DNA from 3 places in the Fictibacillus sp. 23RED33 genome. Region 2 is predicted to be linked to each of the others. Evidence: riboswitches for the same ligand, from Rfam matches in the RefSeq annotation. Region 2 holds a riboswitch; each other region holds the start of a gene.
The links. Region 2 has a riboswitch for cobalamin ahead of IHV09_RS12750 (DUF4430 domain-containing protein). Riboswitches for the same ligand answer to the same signal wherever they lie in the genome.
Positions count from the first base shown of each region.

Region 1: it holds a riboswitch for cobalamin, as region 2 does, so the genes downstream of both, IHV09_RS13970 (ribonucleoside-diphosphate reductase subunit alpha) here and IHV09_RS12750 (DUF4430 domain-containing protein) in region 2, are expected to answer to the same signal.
Region 3: it holds a riboswitch for cobalamin, as region 2 does, so the genes downstream of both, IHV09_RS14975 (acyl-CoA thioesterase) here and IHV09_RS12750 (DUF4430 domain-containing protein) in region 2, are expected to answer to the same signal.

Region 1 is NZ_JACZDX010000003.1:405,389-416,042, reverse strand. It holds gene yqeK (bis(5'-nucleosyl)-tetraphosphatase (symmetrical) YqeK) at 1-74, shown strand, start outside; gene rsfS (ribosome silencing factor) at 90-458, shown strand; gene IHV09_RS13990 (class I SAM-dependent DNA methyltransferase) at 459-1,199, shown strand; gene IHV09_RS13985 (sigma-54 interaction domain-containing protein) at 1,299-2,666, shown strand; gene IHV09_RS13980 (GntP family permease) at 2,980-4,374, shown strand; gene IHV09_RS13975 (3-hydroxybutyrate dehydrogenase) at 4,406-5,191, shown strand; cobalamin riboswitch at 5,249-5,450, shown strand; gene IHV09_RS13970 (ribonucleoside-diphosphate reductase subunit alpha) at 5,582-7,807, shown strand; gene IHV09_RS13965 (ribonucleotide-diphosphate reductase subunit beta) at 7,797-8,849, shown strand; gene comER (late competence protein ComER) at 8,909-9,745, opposite strand; gene IHV09_RS13955 (helix-hairpin-helix domain-containing protein) at 9,839-10,474, shown strand; gene IHV09_RS13950 (ComE operon protein 2) at 10,544-10,654, shown strand, end outside.
Region 2 is NZ_JACZDX010000003.1:178,356-189,009, forward strand. It holds gene IHV09_RS12710 (CPBP family intramembrane glutamic endopeptidase) at 1-340, opposite strand, end outside; gene IHV09_RS12715 (RecQ family ATP-dependent DNA helicase) at 344-1,843, opposite strand; gene IHV09_RS12720 (helix-turn-helix domain-containing protein) at 1,821-2,813, opposite strand; gene IHV09_RS12725 (ferredoxin) at 3,119-3,367, shown strand; gene serA (phosphoglycerate dehydrogenase) at 3,560-5,134, shown strand; gene IHV09_RS12735 (histidinol-phosphatase) at 5,256-6,068, opposite strand; gene IHV09_RS12740 (hypothetical protein) at 6,449-6,679, shown strand; gene IHV09_RS12745 (ECF transporter S component) at 6,781-7,311, opposite strand; gene IHV09_RS12750 (DUF4430 domain-containing protein) at 7,304-7,705, opposite strand; cobalamin riboswitch at 7,865-8,048, opposite strand; gene IHV09_RS12755 (ATP-binding protein) at 8,161-9,960, opposite strand; gene IHV09_RS12760 (response regulator transcription factor) at 9,957-10,654, opposite strand, start outside.
Region 3 is NZ_JACZDX010000004.1:84,120-94,773, reverse strand. It holds gene IHV09_RS14985 (peroxiredoxin) at 1-458, shown strand, start outside; gene IHV09_RS14980 (YbaN family protein) at 506-871, opposite strand; gene IHV09_RS14975 (acyl-CoA thioesterase) at 1,196-1,675, opposite strand; cobalamin riboswitch at 1,836-2,015, opposite strand; gene IHV09_RS14970 (MGDG synthase family glycosyltransferase) at 2,142-3,269, shown strand; gene IHV09_RS14965 (hypothetical protein) at 3,534-3,746, opposite strand; gene IHV09_RS14960 (GH1 family beta-glucosidase) at 3,861-5,228, opposite strand; gene IHV09_RS14955 (carbohydrate ABC transporter permease) at 5,244-6,020, opposite strand; gene IHV09_RS14950 (carbohydrate ABC transporter permease) at 6,150-7,049, opposite strand; gene IHV09_RS14945 (ABC transporter substrate-binding protein) at 7,116-8,426, opposite strand; gene IHV09_RS14940 (LacI family DNA-binding transcriptional regulator) at 8,529-9,539, opposite strand; gene IHV09_RS14935 (helix-turn-helix domain-containing protein) at 9,682-10,654, opposite strand, start outside.

The DNA.
Region 1 (10,654 bases), 230 kb from region 2:
AGAATCAAAAAATCTATCCACTCACGTTTGAAGCGTATAACGGATTGCTTCAAGAGATTAAACTACAAAAATAAGAAGGAGTGCACTGGATGAACGTAAAAGAGCTTATGGAATTGGTCGTAAAGACCGCTGATGATAAAAGAGCAGAGAACATTGCCGTGTTAGATATGGAAGGAATCTCGCTTGTAGCAGATTACTTTGTTATCTGTCATGGTAATTCTGAGAAACAAGTCCAAGCCATTGCAAGGGAACTGAAAGATGTTGCCATAGAGAATGATATTCAGATTCGCCGAATGGAAGGCTATGACCATGCAAGATGGGTTTTAATCGATTTAGCAAATATCGTAGTTCATGTATTTCATCGTGATGACCGCAGTTATTATAACCTTGAGAAATTATGGGGAGATGCCAATAAGATAGATGTAGATCCTATCATTGCCCCACAACAAAACTTATAGATGAGTTATCAGCGATTTGCCTATCTATATGATGAGTTGATGGAGGATGCTCCATACGATGAATGGCTTAACTTTGTTAAAACATCCGCCTCAAAACATTTAGAAAGTGGAAAGCGTTTTTTAGATGTGGGTTGTGGTACGGGTTCAATGACGATTCTACTCGCGAAAGAAGGCTTTGATGTTACCGGGGTTGATCTTTCTTCAGACATGTTGATGGTCGCTAAGGAAAAAGCTGAAGCTGAAAAGGTAAACCTTTCCCTTTTTCAGCAAGATATGCGAGAGTTAGAAGGATTAGGAGTATATGATTGCGTCACGATATTATGTGATTCGCTTAATTACATCTTAACTGAGGAAGATGTGAAACGTACTTTTCTTTCAGCGGGTAGTCACCTGAAAACAGGAGGACTTCTCCTTTTTGATGTACATTCTTTACATAAGATCAATGAAATCTTTATTGGACAAACCTTCGGAAGTAACGAAGAGAAGCTTTCTTACATATGGCAGTGCTACCAAGGCGACCTTCAAAATAGTGTAGAACATGACTTATCATTTTTTATTCAAAATGGGGATCATTACGAACGATATGATGAACTTCATACACAAAGAACTTTTTCTATTGAGGACTATTGTAATTGGTTAAAAGAATGCGGATTCGAACACTTAGATGTCACAGCTGATTTTAATGAAAATGGGCCGACTGAGGAAAGTGAACGGATTTTATTCGTTGCGAGAAAAAGATAAAAATGATGAAAAGACAGCCAATGTGCTGTCTTTTCTTTTAGGAAACGGTACAATTATCCATAAAGATTTACTACTTTTCTACAGAATTAGGTGATGTGTATGTTGGATCAAGATCCATTGTTTAAGAACAACATTTTAGAGACGATCATTGACAGCGCTTATGAATGGATTGTCGTTGTTGATCATGAAGGGATCGTCCGGTATATGAATAAAACATACTGCGAGTTTTTAGATGAAAATCCTAAGTATGTGGTAGGAAAGCATGTTACAAAAGTTATTGAAAACACAAGAATGCACAAAGATGTTTTACAAGGAAAAGTTGAAATTGCGGATCTACAATTTATTAGAGGGAACTACATGATAGCAAACCGTATTCCAATCCTAAATGAAGGAAAAGTAATCGGAGCTGTAGGAACTGTAATATTTAGGGATACAGAGCAATGGAAAAGGATGAACTCTCATATTAAAGCGCTTCTTCATGAACTCAATTTTTATAAAAAAGAGTGGGAAGAAATAAATGGTGCCACTTATACGCTAAATGATTTTGCGGGAACTTCAGCAGAAGTTCAAAAAGTAAAAAAACATGTGAAAAATATTGCCAGTGGAGATCTATCCGTATTGATCCGCGGAGAGAGCGGAACAGGAAAAGAGTTGCTTGCCCATAGCATTCATCAATTAAGTGAAAGAAGTGGAAAGCCCTTTATAAAACTGAATTGTGGTGCAGTGCCAGAGCATTTGTTTGAATCTGAGCTATTTGGCTATTCCGAAGGAGCATTTACAGGAGCAAAAAAAGGCGGGAAATTAGGTAAGTTTCAACTTGCAGACGGAGGCACTCTATTTTTGGATGAGATTGGGGACCTTCCTCAAAGTATGCAAATAAAATTGCTGCGTGTCCTTCAGGAAAAAGAAGTAGAGCCTGTAGGAGCTGTTCAACCCCAAAAAGTAAACGTGCGAGTGATCGCTGCTACAAATCGCTCATTAGAAGAATTGATCAATGAGAATAAGTTTCGTGAAGACTTGTTTTATCGGATAAATGTCCTGCAAATCCAAATACCTCCGCTTCGTGAGAGAAAAGAAGATATATGGCCTCTCGCAGAAAATTTTATCCAATTGAACTGTGCTGAAACAGGTAAAAGAATCCTTAGTATTGATCAAGATGTAAAAGAAGCATTCTTAGAATACAGCTGGCCAGGCAATGCGAGAGAACTTAAAAATTTTGTTGAGGCAGGCATCCAACTTACCCATAGTGATAGATTATCGTTAGATGTTTTTCCGGATTTTCTAAAAGAAAAGCTCGGAATCAATAAGAAGCAGATGACACTCAAAGAACATCTTCAAGAAACAGAAAAAAATGTGATCGCTTACTATTTAGAGAAGATGAACGGGGATATTATGCAAGTCGCTAAACATCTAGGCATTGGAAAGACAAACCTATATGATAAGATTAAAAAATATAACATTCGTTAATCTAATCTTCTATTCCGAAAAAACGGAACACCCTTCCGGATTTTCGGAATGATTCATTTTATTAATTAAATGAGATTTCCAAGTGTCATCTATGTTATATTCTAACTTTCTATAATCACAAAGTTTAAGTATCGATATTATTTTTCCGTTTTTCCGGAAAAATAATAGGGTGATGTATACCCCTTATACGTTCTGATGTTGGCATGAAACTTGCAAATGAATTATAGGGTGTAAATGATATGGAAAGGTGATGATGCTAAAAAAATGAAAGCGCTTCAAAAATGTTAAATGGATAGAATGGGGGAATTTGAAAATGGACATTATTATTATTTTATTAGCTTTATTCTTCTTAATGTTCGTAGCTTACAGAGGATTCAGCGTTATTTTATTCGCGCCGATCGCTGCGTTGTTTGCTGTATTGCTTACTGAACCTGGTCACGTATTGCCTTTTTTCTCAGGAGTGTTCATGGAGAAAATGGTTGGTTTTATTAAACTCTATTTCCCGGTCTTCTTACTAGGGGCGATTTTCGGGAAAGTTATTGAAATGTCAGGATTTGCAAAATCAATCACTCAGTTTGTCATCAAACTGATCGGACCTGCTAGAGCAATGCTTGCAATCGTACTTGTTGGGGCAATTTTAACGTATGGTGGGGTCTCTCTGTTTGTTGTTGCTTTTGCTCTCTACCCGTTTGCATCTGAACTTTTTAAACTTGCTGATATTCCTAAAAGACTCATACCGGGTACGATTGCGTTAGGTGCTTTTACTTTTACAATGGACGCTTTTCCAGGGAGTCCGCAAATTCAAAATATAATTCCTACATCTTTCTTCGGAACAACAACATGGGCTGCACCGTGGCTCGGGTTTATCGGAGGACTGTTTGTTTTCATATTGGGTATGATCTACCTTGAGTGGAGACGTAGACAAGCGGCTGCAAAAGGTGAAGGATACGGAACAGGACATACCAATGAGCCTGAAAAGCTAGATTCTGAAAATCTACCAAATGCTTTCATAGCGATTCTTCCGCTTATTCTAGTAGGAGTGTTCAATAAATGGTTCACCGTCTTAATTCCACAGTATTACGGTAAGACGTTTGATTTTTCTGCTATTGGTATGAAGAACGTGCCTGAGATTCAGATCCCATCACTTGCTGCTGTATGGGCAGTTGAAGGAGCTTTGATCATTGGTATCGTTACAGTTCTTTTGTTCTCTTTCAAGAGAATTAAAAACAACTTTAATAAAGGAATTAATCTATCCATTGGCGGAGCGTTACTGGCAACATTAAATACAGCATCAGAGTATGGATTTGGTGGTGTGATCGCAGCACTTCCTGGCTTTACTGCAGTAAACTCAGCGATGTCGAATACGATTAAAGACCCGTTGATCAATGAAGCGGTTACGACTACGACGTTAGCAGGTATTACAGGATCAGCGTCTGGCGGGATGAGTATTGCACTCGCAACGATGAGTGAAACGTATATCGCACAAGCAGACAAACTAGGAATTGATACAGAAGTACTTCACCGTGTTGCTTCTATGGCGAGTGGTGGAATGGATACACTCCCTCACAACGGTGCTGTTATTACGTTGTTAGCCGTTACAGGTTTAACTCACAAACAGGCATATATCGATATTTTTGCTATGACGATCATTAAAACGATAGCCGTGTTTGTAATCATTGGTTTGTATTACGGATTTGGTATCGTTTAAACCATTATTCTAAAAAAGGAGTAATAATTCCATGAGAGCGTTTGTTGAGGGGAAAGTTGTTTTTATTACAGGAGCAGCCAGTGGAATCGGTTTGCAGTTAGCAAAGGCTTTTGCTGAACAAGGAGCAAAAGTCGTGATCAGTGATTTGAATGATGAGAAAGCAAAGGAATCTGCACAACTGTTGGCTCAAGATGGTCTTGAAGCAATCGGACTTGGCTGTAATGTGACCACGGAGGAAGATATAACAAAAGCGTTGGACGAAACACTGAAACAATTCGGACGCATCGATGTGCTCATCAACAATGCAGGATTGCAGTATGTATCTCCACTTGAAGAATTCCCGACTGAGAAATTCCAGCAATTAATCAGTGTCATGCTTACCGCTCCATTTATAGCAACTAAACATGTGTTTCCAATCATGAAGAAACAACGGTTCGGACGCATCATCAACATGGCGTCCATAAATGGGCTTGTAGGTTTTGCGGGGAAATCTGCTTACAACAGTGCGAAGCATGGAGTTATTGGTTTAACAAAGGTGGCTGCCTTAGAAGGTGCATCACATGGAATAACGGTAAATGCGGTTTGTCCTGGATATGTTGACACACCTCTTGTAAGAGGGCAATTAGAAGATCTGGCGAAAACGAGAAACGTAGAGTTAGAAAAAGTTTTGGAAGAAGTAATCTATCCTCTTGTTCCACAAAAAAGATTGTTAGATGTTCAGGAAATTGCAGATTACGCACTCTTTCTTTCAAGTGAGAATGCGAAAGGTGTTACAGGGCAAGCGATTGTGATCGACGGAGGATATGTCGCACAATAAACGATAGATAATTTATTGACATTCACTATATTTAGTGTCAAAGTATATAGTACAAACCTATATATGGAGAATTCAGGTGCCGGAATATCCGGCTGAAAAGGGAATTCGGTGCAATGCCGAAGCTGTCCCCGCAACTGTAATTGTGGACGAAATGGAATAGCCACTGTACGGATCAGTTATTTATAATGACTGCTGTATGGGAAGGCCCAAAGTAGGAAGAAGCAAAAGCCAGTAGACCTGCCTGAAGACTCCTATTTTCTTTTCCTCGGGGATTGGGAGAAAGAACAGCGGCTGTTTTATGCGGACGATTGTCCGTCGAAATACACGTCATTCTTTCACCCTCTTCCTGATGGAAGAGGGTTTTTATTATGACTAGGGAGTGTATTTAATATGAAAATGACAACTGAAAACTCTTTACTCGGGGAGTGGTTAAGGAGTTGTGTCGAAAATTTTCCGAACATACAAGCTGAAACTTTTCTAAAAAATGCTGAGAAAATGGAAACTCATACAGGAGTGTCAAGTTCACTTTACAGACAGTTAATCATGGAAGCTTTAAATGGATTAAATGCAGAAGAGCCACAGTGGACATTTGTGGCATCGCAAATCTATTTAAAGGAATTATATGAAGAAGTCATGATCAATCGTGCTGAAGCAGAAAAACGTCCATATACGAACCTTTATGGCTTGATCTCTAAGTTAGTAAGTTTGAATATCTATGATGATACCATTCTATCTGCGTACTCTAAGGAAGAGTTGGAGAATGCTGAAAACATGATAGACCCTACGAGAGATAAGCTATTTACATACATCGGACTCAAAACGCTTGCTGATCGATATTTGGCAAAAGGGTTCAATCACGAAATTTATGAATTGCCACAAGAACGCTGGATGCTGATCGCGTTGTTTTTAATGAGAGACGAGAATCCATCGAATAGACTTCAATTAGTCGAAGAAGCATACTGGGCTCTCTCGAACCTTTATATGACGGTTGCCACCCCGACTTTAGCGAATGCAGGCAAGAGTTATGGGCAGCTTAGTTCTTGTTTTATTGATACGATCGACGATAGTTTAAGAGGGATCTTTGATTCTAATACAGATGCTGCAACTGTTTCGAAAGGTGGCGGCGGACTTGGTATCTATCTCGGTAAGATTAGAGCAAGAGGTTCTGACATAAAAGGATTCAAAGGAAACTCATCAGGTGTAATACCGTGGATGAAGCAGTTAAATAACACGGCCGTTTCTGTAGATCAGCTTGGACAGAGACAAGGCGCGATTGCAGTCTACCTGGATATTTGGCATAAAGACATCTTGGAGTTTTTAGATGCAAAGTTAAACAATGGTGATGAACGAATGAGAACGCATGACCTTTTTACAGGTGTGTGTCTGCCAGATCTTTTCATGGAGCGCGTGGAAAAACGAGAGGATTGGTATCTGTTCGATCCTCATGAGGTAAGAAGAATCAAAGGCTATTCGTTAGAAGATTTCTATGATGAAACGGTTGGGTCAGGAAGCTTTAGAGAAAAATATGCTGATTGTGTAGAGGATGAGAGACTTTCAAAAAAATCCATTCCTGCTATTGAGATCATGAAACGGATCATGAAGTCGCAACTTGAAACCGGAACACCGTTCATGTTCTATCGAGATACTGTAAACCGCTTAAATCCGAATTCTCACAAAGGGATGGTCTATGCATCTAATCTGTGTACAGAGATTATGCAAAACATGTCTGCAACGGTTGTCACTTCAGAGGAGGCAGAGGATGGAGAAATTGTTATCAGAAAAACGCCAGGAGACTTTGTCGTCTGTAATCTGTCATCTCTTTCTCTTGCTAAAGTGATCAATGATCAAGTATTAAAGAGAGTCATTGATATTCAAATCCGAATGCTAGATAACGTTATTGATCTAAATCGCATAGATGTACCTCAAGCAGAACTTACAAATAAGAAATATCGTGCGGTCGGTGTAGGTACGTTTGGATGGCACCACCTTTTAGCAAAAGAGGGAATCAAGTGGGAAAGTGAAGAAGCTGTTTCGTACGCTGATAACCTTTATGAAATTATTAATTTTCATGTAATCAACGCTAGTTGTGAGCTTGCGAGAGAAAAGGGAAGATATCCGGCATTTTCAGGTTCAGATTGGGAAACAGGAAACTACTTTTCGAAGCGTAACTATTCCTCTGAAGAATGGAGTAGTCTAAAAAAACGAGTTAATATGCACGGCTTAAGGAATGGATACCTCATTGCGGTTGCACCGAATTCATCAACGTCGATCATCGCAAATTCGACACCGAGTGTAGATCCTATATTTAAAAAATTCTATTCTGAAGAAAAAAAGAATTACAAAATACCTGTAACCGCTCCTGACTTGAATGCAGACACAACTTGGTTTTATAAATCTGCGTTCTTAATCGATCAAACATGGAGTATTGAACAGAACGCAGCTAGGCAGAGACACGTGGATCAGTCCATTTCGTTTAATCTTTATGTCAATCACAATATAAAGGCAAAGGATCTGTTGCACTTGCATATGCTCAGCTTTAAAAAAGGATTGAAGACTACGTATTATACCCGATCTACATCGATTGAGTTAGAAGGATGTGAAAGCTGTGAAAGTTAAAGAGGTTGAACTACTCAAAGAGAGAAAAATCTATGATGTGGAAGCTCCTAATCGATCTACAGGTATCATAAATGGTAAGAGTTCTAATATTCTAAACTGGGACGATGTGAGATATAAATGGGCTTACCCTTTATATAAGAACATGTTAGCCAATTTTTGGACACCGTTTGAAATAAATATGTCGAGTGACAGCAAACAATATGTTAGCTTGAGCGAAAAAGAACAAGATACATTTAATAAAATCATAGGGTTATTGGCATTCTTAGATAGTGTTCAAACGGATTATTCAAGCAAAGTAGCAGCCTACTTAACAGATTCAAGTCTTGCTGCACTCATGGCCACGCTATCTTTTCAAGAAGTCGTTCATAATCAGTCATATTCATATGTGTTGTCCTCTTTAGTACCGAAGTCCAAGCAGGATGAGATATTTGAATACTGGAAAACAGATGCCGTGCTAAGAGAGAGGAATGATTTCATTGTTGAAGGCTATGAGGAGTTCCTTCATAATCCTACGCCTCAATCCTTTTTGAAATCTATTATTTACGACGTGATTCTTGAAGGATTAAATTTTTATTCCGGTTTTAGCTTCTTCTATAATTTGGCCAGAAATCAAAAGATGGTCTCGACTTCAACGATGATCAACTATATTAATAGGGATGAGCAGCTGCATGTTTATCTGTTTACGCAAATTTTTAAAGCCGTAATAGAAGAAGATCCGCATTTAAGAGATGAAGAGCTGGAGATGTTTGCGAAAAACACGTTTCAGCGAGCGGCGGAGCTCGAGATCAAATGGAGTAAGTATATAATAGGAAATTCATTTGAAGGCATCCATGAATCCGATTTAGAAGCTTATATTAAATTCATGGCGAATAAACGATTGAACGAATTAGGATTTAACAAGCTTTATCCAGAATACAATAAAAATCCACTTCCTTGGATAAAGGCTTATTCTGATGTGAATTCTGGAAAAAGTGATTTTTTTGAACAGAAATCGAGACAATATACTAAAGTTTCTGATGAAAATGGTTTCGATGAACTTTAGAAAGCCGGGATCTAGGTCCCGGCTTTCTTTTTTTAGATGTTTTATAATGACGATAGAAATTACTTAAGCTCTTCTTTCACTTCAAACTGCTGACTCACCTTTTCACATTCTTCATGATATTTTTCATGTGTACGTTTAATGACATGATCGAATACTTCATCGACCTCATTGCTCAGAATCTTAATGCCTTCTCCTGTAATACCGCCTTTTACGCATACCTTTTGAATGAGTGTAGGCAACGTATAAATATCTTTCTCAAGTAGTTTCCCCATTCCGATGATCATATCGCTTGCCAGTTGAGTGGCCTGAGCTTTAGTGATTTCAGTTTGATCGACTGCTGAGTTAATAAAGCATTGCAGGACATAACCGATAAACGCAGGACCGCAGCTTGCGATATCAGAAGAGATACGAGTGATATTTTCATCGATAACAAGAGGTGTAGAGATATAGCTCATTAAAGAAAGCAGCTTTTCTTTGTAATCAGCGTGGCACCTTTTTCCGAATGATACAAGTGATGATCCAGCTAGTGCCCGGTTATTGATGCTCGGAATAGCTCTTGCAATATTGCAATCTAGTAGATCTTCCAACTGTTCACAGGAAATAGGACTCGTAATAGAAACGAGCAACTGATGTTTAGAGATGGAGCTTTTATTGCTAGATAGCAACGAATAGAACTCGTGCGGCTTCACACATATGAACACAATTTCAGCAAAACGGAAAACTTCTTCAGGATTATTTCCAACCTTCATTTTTGGATAGACATTCTGCAGCCTCTCAGCTTTAGACAGAGTGCGGTTAGTGACCATGAGCCTTGATGGCGAAATGGCTGAAGATTCGATAAAAGAAGAAGCAAGAACGCTTCCCATATTTCCGGTTCCGATAATTCCAACCTTCATATCTGAACCTCCTTCCTCTACGTTCAAATTTATGCACGCAGTGTATCAAATATGTTTTTTTGCAAGTTCAAGCCTAGTTAAGAAGGTGAATTTATGGAAAAGTTAAAGCGACATATGAACTGGATTATTGGAGGTGGTATACTGCTCATCCTTGCAATAATTGTATCTCTATTCAATTATTTTCAAAGTGAACCAAATATGCCTATAACTTCACAAATACCTATACAAATGGAATCGGAATCGCCAATTCACATTGATAAGCCTAAACGAAAGAAGGAAGATAAGATCCAAAAAGAGGCTGAAATTATGGTCGATGTTCAGGGAAGTGTAAAGCGTCCAGGCGTATACGAGTTGAAAGAAGGAGACCGAGTGTTGGATGCTATACAGATGGCAGGGGGCTTTAAAGATGGAGCGGAGGTTCGTTCGGTCAATCAAGCGTTAAAAATTTCCGATGAGATGATCGTGTATGTAGCTGAGAAAGGTGAAAAGTATGAGTTGCAGCCAGCAGCAAGTAATCCTGTGGAAGAAAACAGCACGCTAGTTAACATCAATTCTGCTGATGAAACGGTGCTCCAAACTCTAAATGGAGTGGGTCCTGCAAAAGCGCAAAGCATTATCTCCTATCGTGAAGAGAATGGTCCTTTTACCTCCTTAGAACAGTTATTAGAAGTAAGAGGAATAGGAGAGAAGACGATTGAACAATGGAAAGATCAAATTCGTTTTGATTAAGGGTTTTTATTGACCCACAAAAAGACGAATACTACACTTAGGATATAGAAATAGAGGAGGCGTTTAGCGTTGCAGCGAATATCGTGGAACGAATATTATATGGCACAGAGCCAATTGCTCGCACTTAGAAGTACGTGCACCAGATTAGCTGTAGGAGCAACGATTGTAAGAGATAAACGG
Region 2 (10,654 bases):
CTTCAGCAAAAGCAATGATTCCTGTGAGGAAAAAGATGTGAATGTAAGAGAGAGAGCCAAATATTTTATCGTTGATTCCACCATCATCTAATGATTGCTCGGGCAACCTCTTCTTTAACTGAATCGATAAAAAAGGAAGAAACAATCCTGTACTAAGTGCAAGCAGCCATTCGTTTACTGAGAGATCAATGTCATTTAGCACCCAAGGAAATGAAACATTAAAGAAGAATGCAAGAGCTAACGCAGCTATCATAAATAAACTTTGTGAAAAATAGACGTTCAACAAAAGTTCTTTCGGTGTAATCTGATCGATCCAATTGTTTTTTACAGATTTCCTCATCCTTTAGTTGTACACTTCCTGTCTTAAAAGTCGTTTTAGTTCATCTTCCCATAATTCATAAGAAGTGTTAAATGACGCTTGTTTTCCATAAAAATGCGAAAGATCTGTTTCACAATGACCACAGCACATTGAATTTGGTTCAGGTACGGGTTCTCCGAAATATTTCAGCAGTCCGCTTCGTTTACATTCATTATTCGTTGCCCACTTTTCAATCGCCTTTAATGATTCTATTTTATCAGCTTTTCTGCTCTCAATCGTGAATTTTATTTTTGAAATCAACGCATTTTTTTCGTGGACATCAAGATTTTCTTTATGTAGAACGCCTGCTTTTTTCAAGTGATATTCCATGAATCTTTGACCCGTTTCAGAGAGTCCCACAAGTTTCAGTTTTTCTGCATACGTAGTCCCTCTTAACTGAATGTGGTCGGAAAACAAATAATCAACTTGTACAGAATCAGGCAGTTCTTGATCAATAAAATGGTATGGTATCTCAAGATCAGCTGGATGATACAATAGGACGGCAACAGATGGTTCCGTGTCTCTGCCAGCTCTGCCGATTTCCTGAATATAGCCTTCGATCATAGACGGTGTGTGAAAATGAATTACAAATCTGATGTCCGATTTATTAATTCCCATTCCAAAAGCATTCGTACAAACAATGATGTTCAGCTGGGACTCTAAAAACTGTTTTTGAACAAGAAGTCTTTCATCAGCATTCATGCCTCCATGATAAAAAGCGACCTCTTCTATTTCATGATCTTGAAATCTTTTTACTAGCAGTTCTGCAGCATTCCTTGTATTCGTATAAATAATACCTGGTCCTTTAAGCTGCTGAACTAGATTTACCGCTCGCCCCACTTTTTGATCATGATCATCAAAGCATTCAACAAAGATAGATATGTTCGGACGGTTCACACTATGAATATGTATCTCTGCGTTCTTCATGTCTAGGTGATGAAGGATATCGTTCTGTACTTTATGTGTTGCCGTTGCTGTTAATGCGAGGCAAATAGGATCCCCCATCGCTTTCTTCATATCAGCTAACTCTAAATAAAATGGACGAAACTCATGACCCCATTGTGAGATACAATGGGCTTCATCTACTACGAATAACGACCAACTAACTGACAACAGGATAGAACGGATGTAAGAGTTTTGAAGGATTTCAGGACTCACAAAAACAAACTGATAATCTTGTATTCTTTTTAATATGGATTGTTTCTCACTTTGATCTAAAAAGCTGTTGAGAGCGATCGTCCTCTTAAAACCAGCTTGTTTAAACTGATCTACTTGGTCTTCCATCAATGACACCAAAGGAGAAATGATGAGTGCTCTTCCTTTTAAAAGATGTGCGGCCATCTGATAGATTAATGTTTTTCCTGTTCCAGTCGGCAGCATACCTAACACATCATGACCTGAAAGCAAGTCAGTTATGATCTCTTTTTGTCCAGATCTAAACGATGAAAATCCGTATAACTCTTTAAGCGTTGCTTCCAGTTGCATGTTTTCCACCCTCTTTTGCGAGTACTAGCCTGATTTGAAAATACGAAAGATGAGGAAAGGCATCTTTAAACGGCCGAAGCTTTGTTTCATTCGTCTTACTGTAATATTCTTTCACTTTCAAAAACTCTGTATCACTAATGTAAGGGGTAATCGGAAAATCTTGCACTTCTCTTGCGATCTCTACAAGATGATCTTCTAGAGTACTCAATTTCAGATTTCTAACGATCATGATGTCCTCTAGAGGTTTATTGTTATTTAGCATTTTAAAAGTTAAAGATGCTGATCTAGTTAATGCCGGAGCTTCAGTAAATGAGCCTATTAGAGAGTGCAACATCGGAAAATTCATCTTTTCACTAGCTATCTTGTGTATGAAAGCGTGCAAAATCGCCCTGAAACGGAGTACAGTCTCTTCTTGACTCATGCCCTTTATCCGAGATAATTGCTCGAAGGTACTTCCGATCCTATTGTAGCCAGACAGTTTCTTAACAAATAGATCAGCAATTTGAGTATCATGTTCTAACAACACTCGAGATAATTCACGATAAAGTTTTTCCGCTTGAATTTTTCTCTCTGACTCTGATCTAGGAAACACAGATTTAACTTTTTGTATCACCGAGAAGTCCCTTACAACTGGTGAATAATTAAAATGACCATATAGAGCATTGGAGAGAGCTTGTACATATAACGTGATAGCTTGCCAGCATGTAGACTCTATCGATGCATATTTTAATCCATTTAAATGATTTAAGAATGATAATCTATCATTCTCACGCACAAGAAGTTGTTCACCCTTTTCAGTAAGGGTGTAAACATGATCTTCAGATTCCTTCATATATTCTTCATTTATCAGGCTTTCGATTGATTCAGTAAAAGTGTCATGGGCCATCCCCTTGAAAGCGGCATAATAACGTTCTATACCAAACCATTGACTGTCGGACAAAGATTGCGCCGTTTTCTTACCTGTCACCATATAATAGACGCCTGAGCTTTTTCTACTACCATTTACTTTTCGAAAGATATCTAATAAAACGACATGACAAATATCTATAATAAATCACCACACTTTATCATATAATCTATCTTATCAGATTTAAGGAAATTTAAGAGTAAAAGTGTTATATTAAGAGGAAGATTGGGAATAAAAGATATGACGAGGTCCTAATTTTCTATTGAAATGTAGAGGGATACTTATTACAATATGATTAGTAGACCCTTAATTTAAAATGGCTAAATATGTAAGTCGGTATTTTTTCAATTCCTTAGGAGGTATTCATTATGCCAAAGTATACGATTGTTGACAAAGAAACTTGTATCGCATGTGGAGCATGCGGAGCTGCAGCACCAGACATTTACGATTATGACGATGAAGGAATTGCGTTTGTAACTCTAGACGATAACCAAGGAATCGTTGAAATTCCAGATGTATTGTTAGAAGATATGCAAGATGCGTTCGAAGGCTGTCCTACAGATTCCATCAAAGTATCTGAAGAGTCATTCGATGGTGATGCATTAAAATTCGAATAGTTGTAATCTTACCAGGAACCCTCTTTCATTAGAGGGTTTTTATTTATTTTATTAAGGATGATTCTCATTGTCAATTAGTTTTCTTCATTTTTGAAACCGCTATCTTAAAAATCATAGTTGTACCTATCGTCAGAATGTGATAAATTATCAAAATATTGATGCTATTCATAAAGATAGACAAGGGGTGGAACTGTGACAGCAACCGTATTAGTCTGTGATGGAATAACGAGTGAAGGTGTTGAACCGTTAGTAAAACTTGAAGGTGTTGAGCTGATCTTCGGAAAACTTGATGAAGTTACTCAACCAGAAAACATTCAAGGAATCATGGTAAGAAGTGCTACAAAGATTACTGAAGATGTATTGAATCAGTTGCCCGCACTTCAAATCATTGCACGAGCTGGAGTTGGAGTAGATAATATCGATCTGAACGCAGCGACAAAAAGAGGTGTGCTCGTCGTAAATGCACCTGAAGGAAACACCATTTCAACAGCGGAACACACTTGGGCCATGATGATGGCATTAGTCCGCAACATTCCACAAGCCAATCAATCTGTAAAACAAGGTGAATGGAACCGCAAAAAGTATACGGGCCAAGAACTCTATCAAAAAACGCTCGGTATCGTCGGCATGGGTAGAATCGGCTCTGAACTTGCAAAGCGCGCGAAAAGTTTCTCCATGAACGTACTTGTTTTTGACCCTTATTTTCCGAAAGAAAAACAAAAAGAACTATCCGTTACTTCTGTTGATCTCGATACGTTAATCCAGCAGAGTGACGTTATCACCGTTCATACCCCGCTTACAAAAGATACCCATAAACTATTAAATCTTGATAACTTAAAATATGCTAAAAAAGGTGCGTTTATCTTAAACTGTGCTCGTGGAGGCATCATCGATGAGGATGCTCTTCTACACTACTTAGATAACGAACATCTATCTGGCTGCGCTCTTGACGTTTTCGAACAAGAACCTCCCGTTAGCCGCTCTTTAGTCGATCATCCTAAAGTGATCGTTACACCTCATATCGCTGCATCCACCGTACAAGCACAAAAGAATGTAGCTTACATGGCGAGCGATGAGATCCGATCTCATTTTTTACATCAACCTTTAAAACACGCGGTGAACTTCCCTTCACTATCAAAAGATACGTATGAGAAACTGATTGCTTATTATGACTTCTCAAATCTTCTTGGTTCGTTTACGACTCAGTTCTTTAAAGAACCTGTTTCAGAGATTTCGATCGGTTATGGCGGATCATTATCGGAAACCGATACAACATCACTTACTCGCAGCTTTTTGTGTGGCTTCTTAAAAACAAGATTAGACCGGCCGGTAAACGATGTAAACAGTATGGTGGCTGCAAAGGAACAAGGAATCGTAATCGGTGAAAAACATGGGACAGATGATCATGGTTATCCAAATATCATTCATGTAAAGGTTACAGGTCTGAACACAACGTTCACTCTTTCTGCGACACTTGTTAAAGGCTTTGGTGGCCGAATCATTAAATTGAACGGGTATACGGTTGATTTTGTACCACAAGGATCTCTTCTTTACATCGAACATCGTGACACACCAGGTATTATCGGAAAAGTAGGAGCTTTTTTAGGAGAACGCAACATAAATATCGCAACGATGCACGTTGGACGAAAATCAGCTGGCGGTGAAGCCATGATGGTACTTACATTTGACACGCAACTTCCAGAATCTACTCAGAAAGAGCTCAGAAGCATTGAGGATCTTCTTGTGTGCAAACCTTTAGATCTATAGAAAAGCAAAAAGCTCTGCAATTCATGATGATATACTCCCCTTACAGTAAACAGATTTTTATTTTTAATCTGTCTACCTTTAGGGGAGCATATCAGATTGCAGAGCTTTCTTTATGTGTTTATTATCCTAAATCTACTTCTTTTCTCTCCCCACTTTGAAAAGTCATCAGCTTTTTGTAACCGATCTCTTTTGCAAGCTTTATAGTCGCCTCATAATTCTCTCCAACTTGGTGCGGTTCATGAGCATCTGAAGAGAGTACGATCGGTATCCCCTTTTTATAGCAAAGAGACAGAAGTTCAGGTTCTGGATAGATTCGTCCTACAGGTTTTCTTAGACCTGCAGATGAGATCTCTACACATGTTTTTGAGTCTTTTAACGCATCTGTAATGCGCTCATACTGTTCTAAAAGAAATTCTTGATCAGTCGGAACATATTTAAAGATCTTGACTAGATCGATATGTCCAACAATGTCAAATAGGTTTGATTCTGCAAGTGTTACAATTTGATCATAATACGAACGATACGTTTCATAAAGATCACGACGGTCCCATTCTTTTCGGTATTCTGCAAGGTCTATCCCAAAATCATCGACCCAATGCACAGATCCGACCACGTAATCGAATGGATAGGATTTTATAAATGCTTCCATCTCAGCATGCCGTCCCGGCGTATAATCCATTTCAATCGACATGCGGACGTCCATTCCTAAATGATCTGCACGCTTAAACAGATTTACATAATCGTCCATCTTGTAAAAACGTCTTTCTTCCATCCATGGTTTTGATACGATGTTTTTTGTTTCATAAAAGTGATAAGCGTGTTCAGAAATCCCAAACTCTTGTATTCCCTTCTCTTTTGCGGTGTCTACAAATTGTTTTAGATAATCGATCGTCAATGTCCCTTTTTCGAGATGAGAATGGTAATCTGTTAGCATATTAATCTCCTTTTTAAAACGTTTTACCATATGTACCATGAAATCCTTGTTCGTTCAAGTGTTTATGCTCCCAACTTCCCTCCTATAAATAAGACGCTTAAGCACATCATCAAAAAAATCACAGCAAAAAAACGGTTCAGATAGTCTCGCATTTTGTCCTCCTAGGTAAAAGTAAATCAACTTTATCATCCTATTCAGCTTTTCAACTTTTTGAACCGGTTTTTAAAGAAAAGGCTCAACTAAAGTTCATTGTTGAGTTTTCGCTTTGGGAACTTACTAAATCTGCTCTATAAACATCATTCTTATCTAATGAGGCAGGATAATGAACTCGAATAAAGAAGTTTGATAAAGAAAATAACTACAAAAGGGATGTAGAGCATATGGACATACTACTCTGGATCACGATTGGTTTTATAACAATTGGATTTGTTGTTCTTACTTCTATGAAAAAAGATATGGAAAGTAAGCTCGCGTTTATTACAGGAAAAATGGAAAACGAGGAAACTTCAGCAAAAGCTAAATCCATCATTTGGTGGATCGTAAGTGCCACAGCTTGGGGAATAGTGAGTATACTTCTTATTGTTTGGTGTTTTCATCATAACTTTGGGTAATTGTTAGCTTCTATACAGAATATCACGAAACAGAACTTCCAAATGATACGAAGTTCTGTTTTTTTTTCAACATTAAACTTTAAGAGAGCTAAAAAAGCTCCCTATTCAAAGGCAGCTTTTTGACTTCCATCTTTATTAATATAATTTTCCATCACATAGAGAAGTGGTTTGTAAAGTACGATGAAGAACACCACGTTACCAATCGCATGATTTAGATCAAATGGGAGGCTCGCCAAGTAATACGGCCAGAATTTCTGCATGATGATTCCACCAAAGAGAACAGACATGATGAAACCAAACAAAAAGCCACAGAATCCTGCATAGATCGGGAGCAACAGCCAAGGTATGTTATGTCTGTATTTGCCTAAATATGCGCTCATAACGGCTATCAATCCCCAGGCAAACATCTGACCGAACGTCCACAGACCATGCCCTAGAAAAAGATTTGTTGTTATCGTGCTTAATATAGCAAGTAACAACCCTTGCACAGGACCGAGTACGAATGAAGCAAGAATGAGTATCGTCGTATTCGGCTGAACATTGGGTATCATTGAGAAGGTGATTCTGCCTACTGTTAATATAGCAGCAAGTAAGGCAATGATCGTAATTCGTTTGACTGTCAGCTTATTCATATTTGTGAAGATCAAATTCTACGACATCGCCAGGTTTTAACGTAATATCCTTAGCACCCTTCATCGCTTCTTCACCGTTTACAGAAAAGAACCAAGATGTTTTGTCCTGTTCGCTTCCAGCCACTCCTTCAATACTGCTTATAAAAGCACCATCGTATTGTGTCTCAATCTTAAAGTTATCTTGCATCACGTCCATGATCGTCACATCTTTTGCGATATCGATTTTCTTTTCCTTAACTTTTTCTTTGCCGTTATCTTTTGTAATCTGAACCGTTACTTGTTCTTTCTTCGTTTCTTCTTGTTTCGGCTGATCAGCTTTTTCTTTCGTTTCAGTCGTTCCACAGCCCACCAACATCATCATCATTGTTGCTAATACTAAAAGTAATTTCTTCATGATTAACCTCTTTCTGTTATAAAAACACTTTGTTTGATACTAAATTTACTTCACGCAACTAAAAAAATCCCCTTCGGCTACGAAGGAGATTAATAGTATACAGGCAGAAAACAGCAACCGGCCCCGGTACTGTTAAACACCCCCCTATCCTCGTAGGTCATGTCATGTAACAAACAGGCAGGTCTCCTGGCTCTTGATCATCGTCTCCTAACACCTTCCCGTTTTCACAGTGGCGATATTATAGGATTCTCACAATTACAGTGGCGGGACCGCAACGGCATCTAACCGTTTTCCCTATTAAGCTCGTCCAACAAAGGACTGCACCTGTTTAACACGTATGAAATTTTATGAAATCACAATTCCTATTATAAACATATTGGAGAAATTTGTGAAATCCTTTTTTAAAACTGCTATTGTTCCTTATGAAACAAGATTAATCGGGACGTATTGCTAATTTATTTCAACGTTCGCGGAATAACGAAAGAAAATGTCGTGCCTTCATTATTCTTGCTGTGAACGCTGATCTGACCACCATGTGCTTCTACGATGTTTCTTGCTATGGCAAGCCCAAGACCCGTTCCACCTGATTTCCCTCTTGTTCTTGCTTTGTCCCCTTTATAAAAGCGTTCGAAAACAAATGGCAGATCTTCTTCTTTTATACCCGTTCCATTATCTTTAACGAAAAACTTCACGTTCTGATCGCTCACTTCTACAATAAGATTTACAAACCCGCCTTGAGAAGTATGACGAATCGCATTGTCGATCAAATTGGTTAAGACTTGCTCAATCCGGTCTGGGTCGATGTCCATCTCCTCTTGCAAACTTTTGAGATTTTTCTTAAATTCTAGATTTAATTGAATCTCTCTGTCTTTAGCAGGCCCTTGAAATTTCCGAACGATTCTTTCTGCGAAAGGAATGATCGGAAGAGAGCTGTAGTGAAGCTTCATGTGACCTGCCTCTAATCTTGCAAGATCGAGGAGTTCGTTAACAAGTCTTCCCATCCGTTTCGATTCGTCTAAGATGATTCCTGCTAGTTCTTTCTTCTCTTCTTCAGATTCTGCAATATCATCTACGATCGCTTCACTATATCCTTGCAGCATAGCGATCGGCGTCTTTAATTCATGTGAAACGTTCGCAACAAAGTCTTCTCTAAGCTTGTCCATTCGTCGTTCTTCTGTCATATCACGAAGTACAGCTACTGCTCCACGAATCATAGATTGGTCATACAGTGGTGTCATAACGACGACCCACGAGCGGCCTTGTATCGCGATCTCTGTCATCTGTTCACTCTCAAGTGCAACAACTTGCCCAAAGAGCTGTTTGACCGTCTCAGGAACGTTTCCGTTGACCTCTGTCTTCATGCCTGATTCGTAATAAAATGCCTGTAGGAATCGATCAGCAGGAGGATTCGTAACCAGTATGTTCATTTTTCTATCAAAGGTGATCACACCATCAGCCATCGAACTTAAAACACTTGTTAACTGTTCTTTTTCTTGATTCAATGCTGTGATATTGTTTTTTAACTGTCTGCCCATACGGTTAAACGTCATGCCAAGTTCGCCGATCTCATCATGCGTTAAAATCGGCACTTTCATATCAAACTCACCTTTTGCTACAGACGTCGCTGCTTCTCTCATCCTTCTTAGTGGTGCCGTAATTCGAGTAGATAAGAAAAACGCAAAGATCGTAGTTAAGATGATCGCGATCCCCGCTGCTAAAAAGATGAGATACTTTGTATGGTTCGTTGTTTTTTCCACATTCTCGATGGATTGATAGACGTAAACGGCTCCTGCATTTTCTCCCGATCCATAAGGTTCACCGTAGATGATCATCGTTTGCATCGTCTCATCATTTTTATTCAGAACGGGAAAATCTCCGTTTACGTAGATCTTTTTTTCACTCTCTGCGACAGTAGATAACTGATCATTCTCTTTGAAAACAGAAACTGGGATATAAGGTGCATCATCGTAAGAATTCTTAGACATAAAGGATTCCTGATTTTCGTCTATGATCATGATAGACATGGAATATGCTTCAGCCATTTCACTTGTGATGCGTATTGCTTCTTCCTTGTTCTCATCGCTTTCCATAATCAACATCACTCGATCAGCCATCTTCGTTAATTGTTCTTTGGCTTGATCATCGTAAAACGATTCAAAAAACTGCGTAAGAAGAATGGTGAGCAGGGTTAAAACGACCGAGACTAATAAAAGTATCGTTATCCAAAGTTTACCAACTACACTTCTCCAGATCATTCATTCCCAACCTCAAATTTATATCCTACTCCCCAAACGGTCGCGATCATGGATGCTGCATCCGGTGAGACTTTGTTAAGCTTTTCTCTAAGTCTTTTCACATGTGTGTCAACTGTTCTAAGATCACCAAAGAATTCATAGTTCCAAACATCTTTTAGCAATTGTTCGCGCGCATAGACTTTATCTGGAGTCTTCGCTAAGTAGTACAACAACTCATATTCTTTCGGTGTTAAGTTGACTTCTTTTCCGCCAGCTGTTACACGGTGAGCATCGTGATCGATCGTAAGGTGCTTAAACACAACAACGTTCTTTGCAACCGTTTCAGTTTGAAGAAACTTCGTCGGTGACGACCTTCTCAACAGTGCTTTTACACGCAGGATGACTTCTCTTGGACTGAACGGCTTCGCGATGTAATCGTCCGTACCTGCTTCGAATCCTTCTATGCGATTAAGCTCTTCTCCTTTAGCTGTCAACATGATTACAGGAGTCGCTTTCTTTTCTCTTAACTTTTCACAAACCTCGATGCCATCCATACCAGGAAGCATAAGGTCGAGCAATATGAGATCAAAATTGATGGATACTGCCATCTGTAGCGCATCCTCACCGTTTTCGGCTTCATGAACTTCGTAGTTCTCTCGCTCTAGATACATCGTTAATAGTTTTCGAATTCTTTCTTCATCATCAACAACTAGAA
Region 3 (10,654 bases), on a different contig from region 2:
TCGGATTATCTGTAGAACAAGTATACTCACACTTAAAATGGATCGAATGGATACAGCAGAATTTAAAAGTAGAGATTACTTTTCCGATCATCGCGGATAGTCTAGGCCGGATTGCTACTAGACTAGGAATGATACACCCTACGATGGGAACAAGAACAGTACGGAGTGTTTATATCGTAGATCCGACAGGCAAGATTCGTCTTATCCTTACGTATCCTGAAAATGTTGGCCGTAATATCAACGAGATCCTAAGAGCGGTTAAGGCGCTGCAGACAGCAGATAGAAATAAAGCAGCAACACCTGCAAACTGGCCGAAAAACGAGCTTGTTGGAGACCGTCTTATCGTTCCTCCAGCTGCCACAGTACAAGAAGCTAAAAAACGGGCAGAACAAGCACAAGCAGGAGAGATCGAGTGCTACGATTGGTGGTTATGTACAAAGCCTCTTCATGATAGATAAAGAGAGCAGCCTTTGATTAGGCTGCTCTCTTTATCTCCACACATTCTCTATGCCGTTTTAATTTTAACGATAAAATAATAATATTTATACATCACCACAAGAATCAAAATCACTCTTGCGATCATACTGTCTGTAAGGATAAAAGTAATCAAGATCATCGAATCTGAAAACAGGCTGATCATGATCTTTTTCTTTTTAGTGAGCGAACGATTCCTAACAAAATCATCTAGATGTTTTTTATAAATGTCGGTTCCTTTAAACCACACTTCAAACTTTTTTGAACCTTTTACGAAGAAATAAGATGCCAATAATAAAAGAGGTGTGGTAGGAAGCAACGGCAAGACGATACCGATAACGCCTAAACCTAGGAAAAAGAACCCCAATGCTACAAATATGATATTTTTAATTTTCATTGGGATTCTCACTTCCTTTTCCTTTTAAAATAGGTTTATTTGTATACATTGTTGCTTTTGTTAGTTGTTGGTTTCCGCTCCAGGTTGCACGCTTTCCACGGGGCGAACGGTGAGCCTCCTGCCGCTTTGCGCCATTAGGAGTCTCCATCTGACCGCTTCAAAGTTGTCTCTTTGCTCCTGCGTCTACAAGTTTATGCTAGAAAGTGGACTTCCTCGTCGCATGCCTTGCGAGAAGCTTCTCATGTAGCAGGCAGGCAACCTTCCGCTACAACCAACTTACAAAGAAGAAAGAAAAAAACTACAACTATAACTTTTAAAGAAACCTTAAATTTTGTTTACATTTTTATATAACAAACGCCTTTCTTTCCTTAGTGGAGCACCTTTAAAGAGTGCTTCTTCCTCTTCTGTCTCAGGAATGACACTCGGTACCGGAAACGGCTTACCGTTTTGATCAATGGCCACCATCGTTAAGATTGACGTGGTGTTCAACGTCATGTTCCCCGTCTCTAGATTTTGACACTCCACTTTTACGTATACTTCCATAGACGTTCTTCCCGTTGAGATCACTACACCTTCTAATATGAGGATGTCTCCCACTTTAGCTGACGATAAGAAGTTTACATTATCAATGGATGCGGTGACAACCACTTTCTTGCTGTGCTTCATGGCGGCAATCGCTGCGATTTCATCAATGTACGATAAAACGGTACCACCGAATATCGTTCCCATGTGATTCGTGTCAGGCGGCAATACCAACTTTGTTTGAATCGTTCTTGAGATGTTTGCTGATAACTGCTGTTCCATACCATACCCTCTTTTCTGAAGCTTGAAAGCTCCTCTTATTTTGAGGGAGTTAGTGAACAAAGAAAAATACCCATCACGAAAGACGGGTACGTAAGAATAAATAACAGAAAGAATGATCTATTAAATACCCCTCGTCCTATCTTCCCAACTCCCGAAGAAGATCAACGCTATAAAGATGGCAGGTCTCCTGACTCGTGCATCAGCCTACTCTAAGCCCTTCCCGTCAGATAGACAGTGGTTTTGCTTATTTCGTCAGCACTTACAGTTGCGGGTACAGTCCTGGCCTCACACCAGATTCCCTATTAAGTCTGCAACAGACACCATAATTATCGGATCTTATGAAATTTTGAATCTATCTTATTGTACCACTAACAATTTTTACTTTTTACAAAACCTTTTAGTCTTCTTCATATCACGTTTAAAATCTCCTGCTATTCTTATCTCAAAAGACTGGGGAGGTTTTCTAATGATACGTCCAACAGCATTAATCCTTACAGCTAACTATGGCAGCGGTCATGTTCAAGTGGCTAATGTCCTCGCTGAAGAAATGAAGAGTAAAGGATTTCAACCTGTCATATCTGATTTATTTGGTGAAGCTCACCCCATCATGTCCCAAGTTACGCAATCCATATTTATCAAAAGCTTTTCACACGGCTCTTCTTTTTATAAATGGTTTTATTATGGAACAAACAAATTGAATGCCAATACGATTACACAATTCTCTCGTTATTTAGGAAGAAAAAGATTTCTAGAATTGATTAAAGAACATCAACCCCGTTTTGTAATAACAACCTTTCCCCTTCACGCTGCGCCATTTCTTATTAAAAAATCACGGTTTAACATCCCCATCTATACCGTGATCACTGATTATTTCGCTCATCCATTTTGGATCAATCCAGCGATTGATCATTATTTTGTTGCATCTGATTCAGTCAAAAACGGACTGATCAAACATGGTGTGGCAGAAAATAGAATTACTGTTAGCGGTATTCCCATTCGTTCAGACTTTTATCGCCCAATTCATAAAGAGAAAGTGTTTACTAAATACGGAGTTACGCCAAGTAAACGTGTCGTGACGATCCTAGCTGGTGCTCAAGGTGTGCTAAGGAATGTTAAGGTTCTTACTCAGCTTTTATTAAAAGATCCTTCTCTGCGAGTAATTGTAGTATGTGGCAAGAATAAAACGTTGTATGAGAAATTAACACCACTAGCCGAACAACATCCAGGTTCATTCCGATTATTCGGTTACGTAGACGAACTTCATGAAGTCTTAAAGATTTCACATTGCGTAGTAACCAAGCCAGGTGGCATCTCCATTACTGAAGCTGCTGCTGTAAGAGTGCCACTTATTCTATATAAGCCCGTTCCTGGCCAAGAAGGAGAAAATGCTAAGTATTTTGAAGAAAAAGGTGCTGCAATAGTTGTTCATACCGCAGACGAAATTGTGGAGAATGTTCAGAGGCTATTTAATAACGAAGCTTTATTATGTAACATGCAGAAAAGTTTAGAACTCATTCATAAATCTCACTCTTCCTCATTGATTGCTGATTATGCTGTTGAAGATATACAACAGCTAACTCAAATTACACGTTAAGTAGCTATTGATGGATATAGCTTCTGATAAAACTGGGCGGGGTTTGCGACTACTATCTTGAGAAATTTTTGAAATAATACTAGAAATTTCGGATTTATTCCGGCGAGTTTTGGTCATAAACCGGCGAGTCGTCACACTTCGACAAGACACACTAGCCCTATACCTCCTACCTCAACATAGCAGTGCAAACTTAACTTATTCGCGCACTCCAAAAAATAAACTGGCAGAATCGCTATCATCAGCGTTTCTGCCAGTTTTAAAACTTTAATCTTCCTTAGCACAGTCTTCCGCAATGGCCCGAAGGTCTGCATAGAAAAAATCATCATTGCATAAAGGGGAATGTTCCTTTTTATTATCATAGCTCTCAACGATTTCCTTCAATTCACCCGTATCACCTTTTGCATTGATGATCTCTACTAACTCATTCATTCCGTCTGATGTTTCTTCATCGATTCGTTCCTCATTCTTATCCTTCATATCTATCCCTCCTATACGTTTTTAGCTTCTCCACTCAGGAAAATTTTACACAGAACAAAAAAGTCCCTAACCTATGTCAGGGACTTCAATGGTTATTATTATCTTAGAAATAAATTAGCTTACTGAAATAGCATCTGTTTCTTTGTTGCTGTTATTGGTCCCTCTGTTTTTCACGATCTCTGCATAACGGTATGCGCTATCTTTCCAGATTCGCTCCTGAGAATCAAAATCTACGTAGATGATTCCAAATCGTTTGTCATAGCCGAAGCTCCACTCAAAGTTATCCATCAGAGACCATAGGTAGTACCCTTCAATATTCATGCCTTCATCGTTCAGATCAGAAACCGCTTGAAGATGCTTTTCGATATAATCCACACGGCCAGAGTCGTGGACGCGTCCGTTCTCTAGCACGTCATCAAAGGCTGCACCATTCTCGGTAATATAGATAGGAAGATCCGTATACTCCTGTCTCAATCTTCTGATCAGATCTTTAAATTCTTCTGGCGCTATGTCCCATCCCATGCCGGTCTTTTCATAATCAGAATGAGCCCCTCTATGTAAGAAGTCATTCGCTGCAGAGAACTCAACAATCCCTCGGCTATAATAGTTGATGCCAAAGAAATCACAAGACGTTGAGATGATTTCCATATCCCCTGCTTTAATAAAATCATACGAATGAACGTATTTAGAGAACAGGTTCATCATATCAACAGGGTACTGCCCTTTGAAAACAGGATCTAAGAACCAGCGATTGGAATAACCGTCAGCATTATTCGCTGCAAGCTGATCGTTCGCAGAATCTGTTTTTGCATAGATCGGTGACAGGTTTAACGTAATACCGATCGGCGTTTTGGATTGAAGCTCGTTCTTTAAATATTGTACAGCTTTTCCGTGAGAAAGAAGCATGTGGTGTACCGCTTTAACAGCTTCGTCCATGTTCGTATGTCCTGGCGCATGAAATCCTTGATGATAACCTAAGAAACCAGCACACCACGGCTCGTTATGCGTAATCCAAGAATCCACCTCTGCATCAAGCTCTTGGAAGCAAACTTTTGCTAACTCCATAAACCAATCGACTGACTCACGGTTTACCCATCCGCCTTCTTCATGGGCCCATAGTGGGAGGTCCCAGTGGTAAAGCGTAATCGCAGGTTTGATTCCTTCTTCACGTAAACGCTGCGTTAATTTCTTGTAGAAGTCCATTCCCTCTGCATTCAAAACACCCTTTTCAGGAAAAATACGAGGCCAGGAAACTGAGAAGCGATACGTTTCTACGCCAAGCTTCTTAATCTGCTGAATATCTTCTTCAAATCGGTAGTAATGATCACACGCTATGCTTCCATTATGCTGTTGATATACTTTTCCAGGCGTATCACAGAACGTATCCCAGATTGAAAGTGTTCTGCCTCCTTCAAGACGAGCTCCCTCAATTTGATAAGAAGATGTTGCTGTACCAAACACGAATGACTTATTAAAATGCATAACTGTTTCTCTCCTCTATTCTTTGATAGAACCTGCTGAAATGCTGTTAACGATATATTTTGATAAAAATAGGAACGCTACCATGATCGGCACCACGGAGATCGCGATACCTAAATACATAGACCCCAAGTTTTGAGCCACTTGTGAACCTTTTAAGAAGCCCATCAACACAGGAAGCGTGAACTTTTCAGGTGAGAATAATACAACTAACGGCATGATGTAGTTGTTCCACGACCCGATAAACGTAAAGATAGACATGGTCGCGATCGCTGGCATCATGATTGGAATCGCGATCGTATGAAAGATTTTAAATTCACTTGCTCCATCAATTCGTGCCGCCTCAATCAAACTTGGATGCAGCGTTGTTAAAATGTACTGGCGCAGGAAGAACACCACGAAAGGACTCGCTGCTGCGGGAATGATTAATGGAATATACGTATCCAATATCCCTAAGTTCTTACAAAGCTCATAAAAGCCGATCAACCCTAACTGGCCTGGGACCATCATCATCACTAACATGAAAACGAACATCGCATTCTTGCCCTTAAACACGTAGAACGCAAAACCATAAGCCGTTAATGCTGAAAAGTAACCCGACAATAATGTCACGAGAACGGAAATGATTAAGCTGTTCTTAAAACCCGCCCAAATATTGATATAGCTCATCATCGTTTGATAGTTTTCAACGATTGCACTACCTGGAAGCAAGGTGAAGCCTGAAAGAATTGCTTCATTTGAGCGTGTGGCGTTAACAAGCATCATTAAGAACGGAATGAAACACACGATTGCCATAACGATCAATACGGTATAGATCAGAATTTTTGGTATGCTGACTTTTCGCTTCGGTTTTGTTTCTATAACACTTTTCTTTTCAACAGAATTTGAAAGGCTATTATCTACCGCTGTTTTTCCTATCATGCTTTACACCTGCCTTGGTTGTTTACGTTCTTTCCCATACATCCCTTTGAAAATGAAAGCAGAGAAGATGAGCGTTATAACAAATAGCCCGTATGCGACTGCTGCAGCATATCCGTAATTGTTATACTTGAAGGCTTGATTGTATAAATAGAGCACCATCGTATTTAACGAGCCATCTGGTGATCCTATTCCATCTGTTAAAAGCATCGGTAGATCAAACAATTGAAGACCTCCAATGAGCGAGGTAATCATGATATAAAGCAGGATAGGCTTCAATAGCGGAATCGTAATCTTAGAAAACGTCTGCCAGCGATTTGCACCATCGATCAATGCTGCTTCGTAGTAGTCTTTCGATATACCTGATACGCCTGCCATCACAACGATAAAAGAGTGCCCAAACCACATCCACGTTAAAATCAATGAGATCGATAACTGTGCACTCGTTGGTTCGTTAAGCCAGTTGATCGGATCTGAAATGATTCCTACCTTCATCAACATCATGTTTAATGAACCGTGCTGCCAATCTAGTAAAATCCCGAATAATAGAGCAACCGAACTGATCGTAATTAAATTTGGTAGATAAAAGATCGCTCGAAAGAATGCGATACCTTTTAATTTCACTCTCATATCTGAAAAGATCATAGCCAGGATAAGAGCAAGTCCCATTTGAAGTGCGAAGTTCACACCCCATATCTTCCATGTGTTAAAAAAAGCTTCAACAAAATATGTGTCTGTAAGGAGTCGTTTATAGTTTGCTAAACCTACTAACTGTGCTTCACCACTGCCTGTATAATTTGTAAAGCTATAATAAAAGGTTAGGGCGACGGGATATATACTGAACACTAAGAAGACGAGCCAAAACGGAGCAATAAAAAAATAGCCATAACGGTTTAAATTTTTCATCTCTCCTCCCCCTTTCAATAGATAGGTCAGTGGCGAGAAAAAGTTTCCCGCCACCGTCCATAAAACTTATTTTTTCGGTACTTTGATGTCTGGATAAGCATTTTGTGCTTTTTGATAAAATTCTTTAATCGCTTCTTTTTTAGATTTCTTACCTGTTACATATTGCTGAACGGCATTTCCGTAAAGCGTATCTAGCTGCTGATCGTACTTCGTCACGATCCCAGGTGTAATCTTAGTAGATTGATCCAGGAAGAATTGATAGTTGTTCTGTCCACCTAAGAATTTGTCGCTAAAGTCATCTTTAATTGTCTCTGTTACAGGTAGATAAGAAAGGACATCACCTGTTTCTTTACTCCAAGATGTTAAGAACTCATCGTCTTGTGTCATCATTTTCACAAATTTATAAGCAAGTTCCTTATTATCCGATTTGTTGTATACACCAAGCCATGTTCCACCCCAGAAATAAGGACTCGGACCACTCGTTACCGCCCAGTCACCAACAGATTCCTTAACATTGGTTTTCAGGACGCTATGTAATCCCCATGTAGGAAGAACATATGAAAACACTTGCGTTTCTTTTTCCTTGCCACCCTCTTTTACCTTGATCGGCTTATCCATGCCTTCGAACCAAGATGGTGACCATTCAGGTGCTAGAGCAGTGTATTGATTATCACGAAGCTTTTTCGAGTAATCCATGTACTCCATTTTTTCTTCCGTTAACTGAAGCTCATTCTTGTCGTTTACCCAAGGCTGTGGATTGTCACCTTGTGTGAACCAGCGGATCGCACCTTCATCTGGGAACATGCTATAGCCTTTTGACTTCATCTTTTCTGCTACTTCAAACACCTTATCCATAGAGCTCATCATTTCACCAACTTGAGTTGGATCGTCTGTTCCTAATACTTCCTTTGCAATGCTTCGCTTATAATAGATGCCTCCTGGCGTTGTTTGCCAAGAAAGAGCGCGTACATCGCCATCTTTATCTTTACCAAGGTCAAATACATAAGGTACATACTTATCAGAAAGCTTATCTGCGTTATAAGGCTTTTCAGATAAGTTCTCCCAATAGCCTGCATCAACCCATTGTTTTAAGAATGCAATCTCGCCCGTGAAAACGTCAGGAGCTCCAACACCACTCTCAAGTACTGGCTTTAACTTTGTCGGGTAGTCAGCGATCGGAACAATCGTTAACTCCACTTTTACGCCGTTCTTTTCCTCAAATGTTTTGATCGGTTTCTTTAATTCATCTGTAAACGACCAGATTCTTAGATCAACATCTTTCTTGCCATTACCAGATGTTTTCGAATCGCTTGAACAACCTGCAAATAATCCCACCAACAAAATCGATACCAAAAAGATACTTAACTTCCTTTTCATGTATAAACCCCTTCCTTCTTTAAAATTTATAGAGCGAAAGCGGTTTCGTTTTGTTTCAAAATAAATATTCGAAACCGCTTTCGAATTATCCTAAAAAAATTTTTATTTTTTTTGTGAGCATGATTCTCGAATGATTAGTTCGACTGGAATACGTTTGGATGTGATCAGTTTTTTCTTTTGGATAATTTGTTTCATCAACAACTTTGCTGCTTGGTATCCAATCATATCCGTATCTTGCTTAATCGTCGTTAACTTCGGTGTAATGTATGCTGCCATTTCAATATCATCATAACCGATGATTGAAATATCTTCGGGTACAGATAAACCCTTCTCTTTTATGGCCTCAATTGCACCGATAGCCATATGATCTCCTGCAACAAATACCGCTGTAGGTACATCATCTAACATCAACAGCTTTTCCATGGCCGCTTTGCCTTCACCGATTGAGAACAATCCACCATTGATAAGGTAGCCTTCATGAATCGGCAGGTTCAACTCATTCATCGCTTTTTTAAATCCTTTAATTCTTTCTGCACCTGCATCAGTTAAAGCATCGCCAGCGATATGAGCGATCTTTGTATGACCAAGTGAATGCAAGTAGTTAACTGCCAGCTTTCCACCTTCAATATTATCCGAGAAGACAAGACTGCAGTTCTGTTTGTTCATATCTATAACAACGATAGGAATCGTGCTGTTTATCATCTCTTGTACTTGCGGATCTTGTGGATCAGAACAGATTACTACAATGCCATCAACGGCACGGTAAGAAAAGTGTTCCAAATAGCTGATATCCCGATTACGCAGATTTCTTGAAGCGAAGATCAGATCATATCCCTCTCGTTCTGCATTCTTTCTAAAACTTTCTATTATGGCACTAAAGAAAGGATGTTTCATTCCTACTTCATTCGATTCAGAAAACATCACACCAATCGTCCAAGACTTTTTTGTAGAAAGCGATTGGGCATGTGCATTAGGCAGATATCCCATTTCTTCGACTGCTTGTAGAATCTTCTGCTTCGTTTTCTCACTCACATCAGAATAGTTATTGAGTGCCTTTGAGACGGTTGTCGTTGAGAAACCCGTCTTTTTTGCAATATCATAGATTGTAGCCATTGTTATCTCCTCTTTACCGAAAGCGCTTTCGTTAATAAAAATTATAACTGACAGTAAAATAACTTTCAATATAAATTTTCTAACTTTTTCGAACAAAAAAAGACAGGGGACTTTTTATCCAACCTATCTTGCATGACTTTATTTAATCTCTAGCTAGAAACAGAGAGGAAATTTCAATTGCTTTCTCGTACTGCTTCGTATCGGCATAATAGTGGTATAGCTGCTTTCCAAACTTATCGATCCTGCTAAATTGATTATGAGCTTGAAAAAATGGCATTGCTATATTTTCTAAGTAACTGAAATAAGCCTCCATCTCGCCCTTTAAGATATACAGGTGAAGTTGAAACAAATGCAAATATAACTGGTGCTTTACCATTTTGGCTGCTGTTAATCCTTCTTCTGCACTTTTTAAATTCTGCCTTTGAGACTGAAGTTTTCCATCGATACTATTGTCCAAAAAATTATACAATCGATTTAAATAGATCGCTGTTTTTTTATCAGCCATCTTTAACGCTTTTCGATAATAGATGTGCGCATTCTCATAATCTTTTCTTTTGAAAAATTCAAGCCCTAGATTATGCAGAAGCATTCCGATAATACCAATTTCGTTTAGCGTTTCACTATCCTGAATCAACTGAAGGTAACGGTTAACTTTTTGTTCAAATTCATGCTGAGTGGCGCATTCTATTTGAAGCAGCATGACTGATTCTGCTTGGATGGCTCTTGAGAAGTTGTTGTTTCTCTTAAAATAGTCCACTGCTTTTTTGGCATTGATATAAGCCATCGTTTTTGATTCAACCCATTGATAAGCCATCGCTAAATGATAACAGTATTCTTCATTTCCATAGGCAATCTTATCAATCGTACTCAAGAGCTCGATCGCTTTCTTGCGATTCTCAACATAAAAATTGTTGTACTTCTCCAAATAATAGATTCCTTTTACATGCTTATACATGTTGTATTCAAAAGGAGTCAGATGCTCAGTTTTTATTCGGTTTAAAATCTCTGCTGTTTTTTGTGGCTCTTTTTTTAAAAGATAATAACGAGCAAGCACTAGCTGATAAAGTGCTGCATGTTTTGAGGATTTAACAATCGGAAATTGATCTAATTCACTT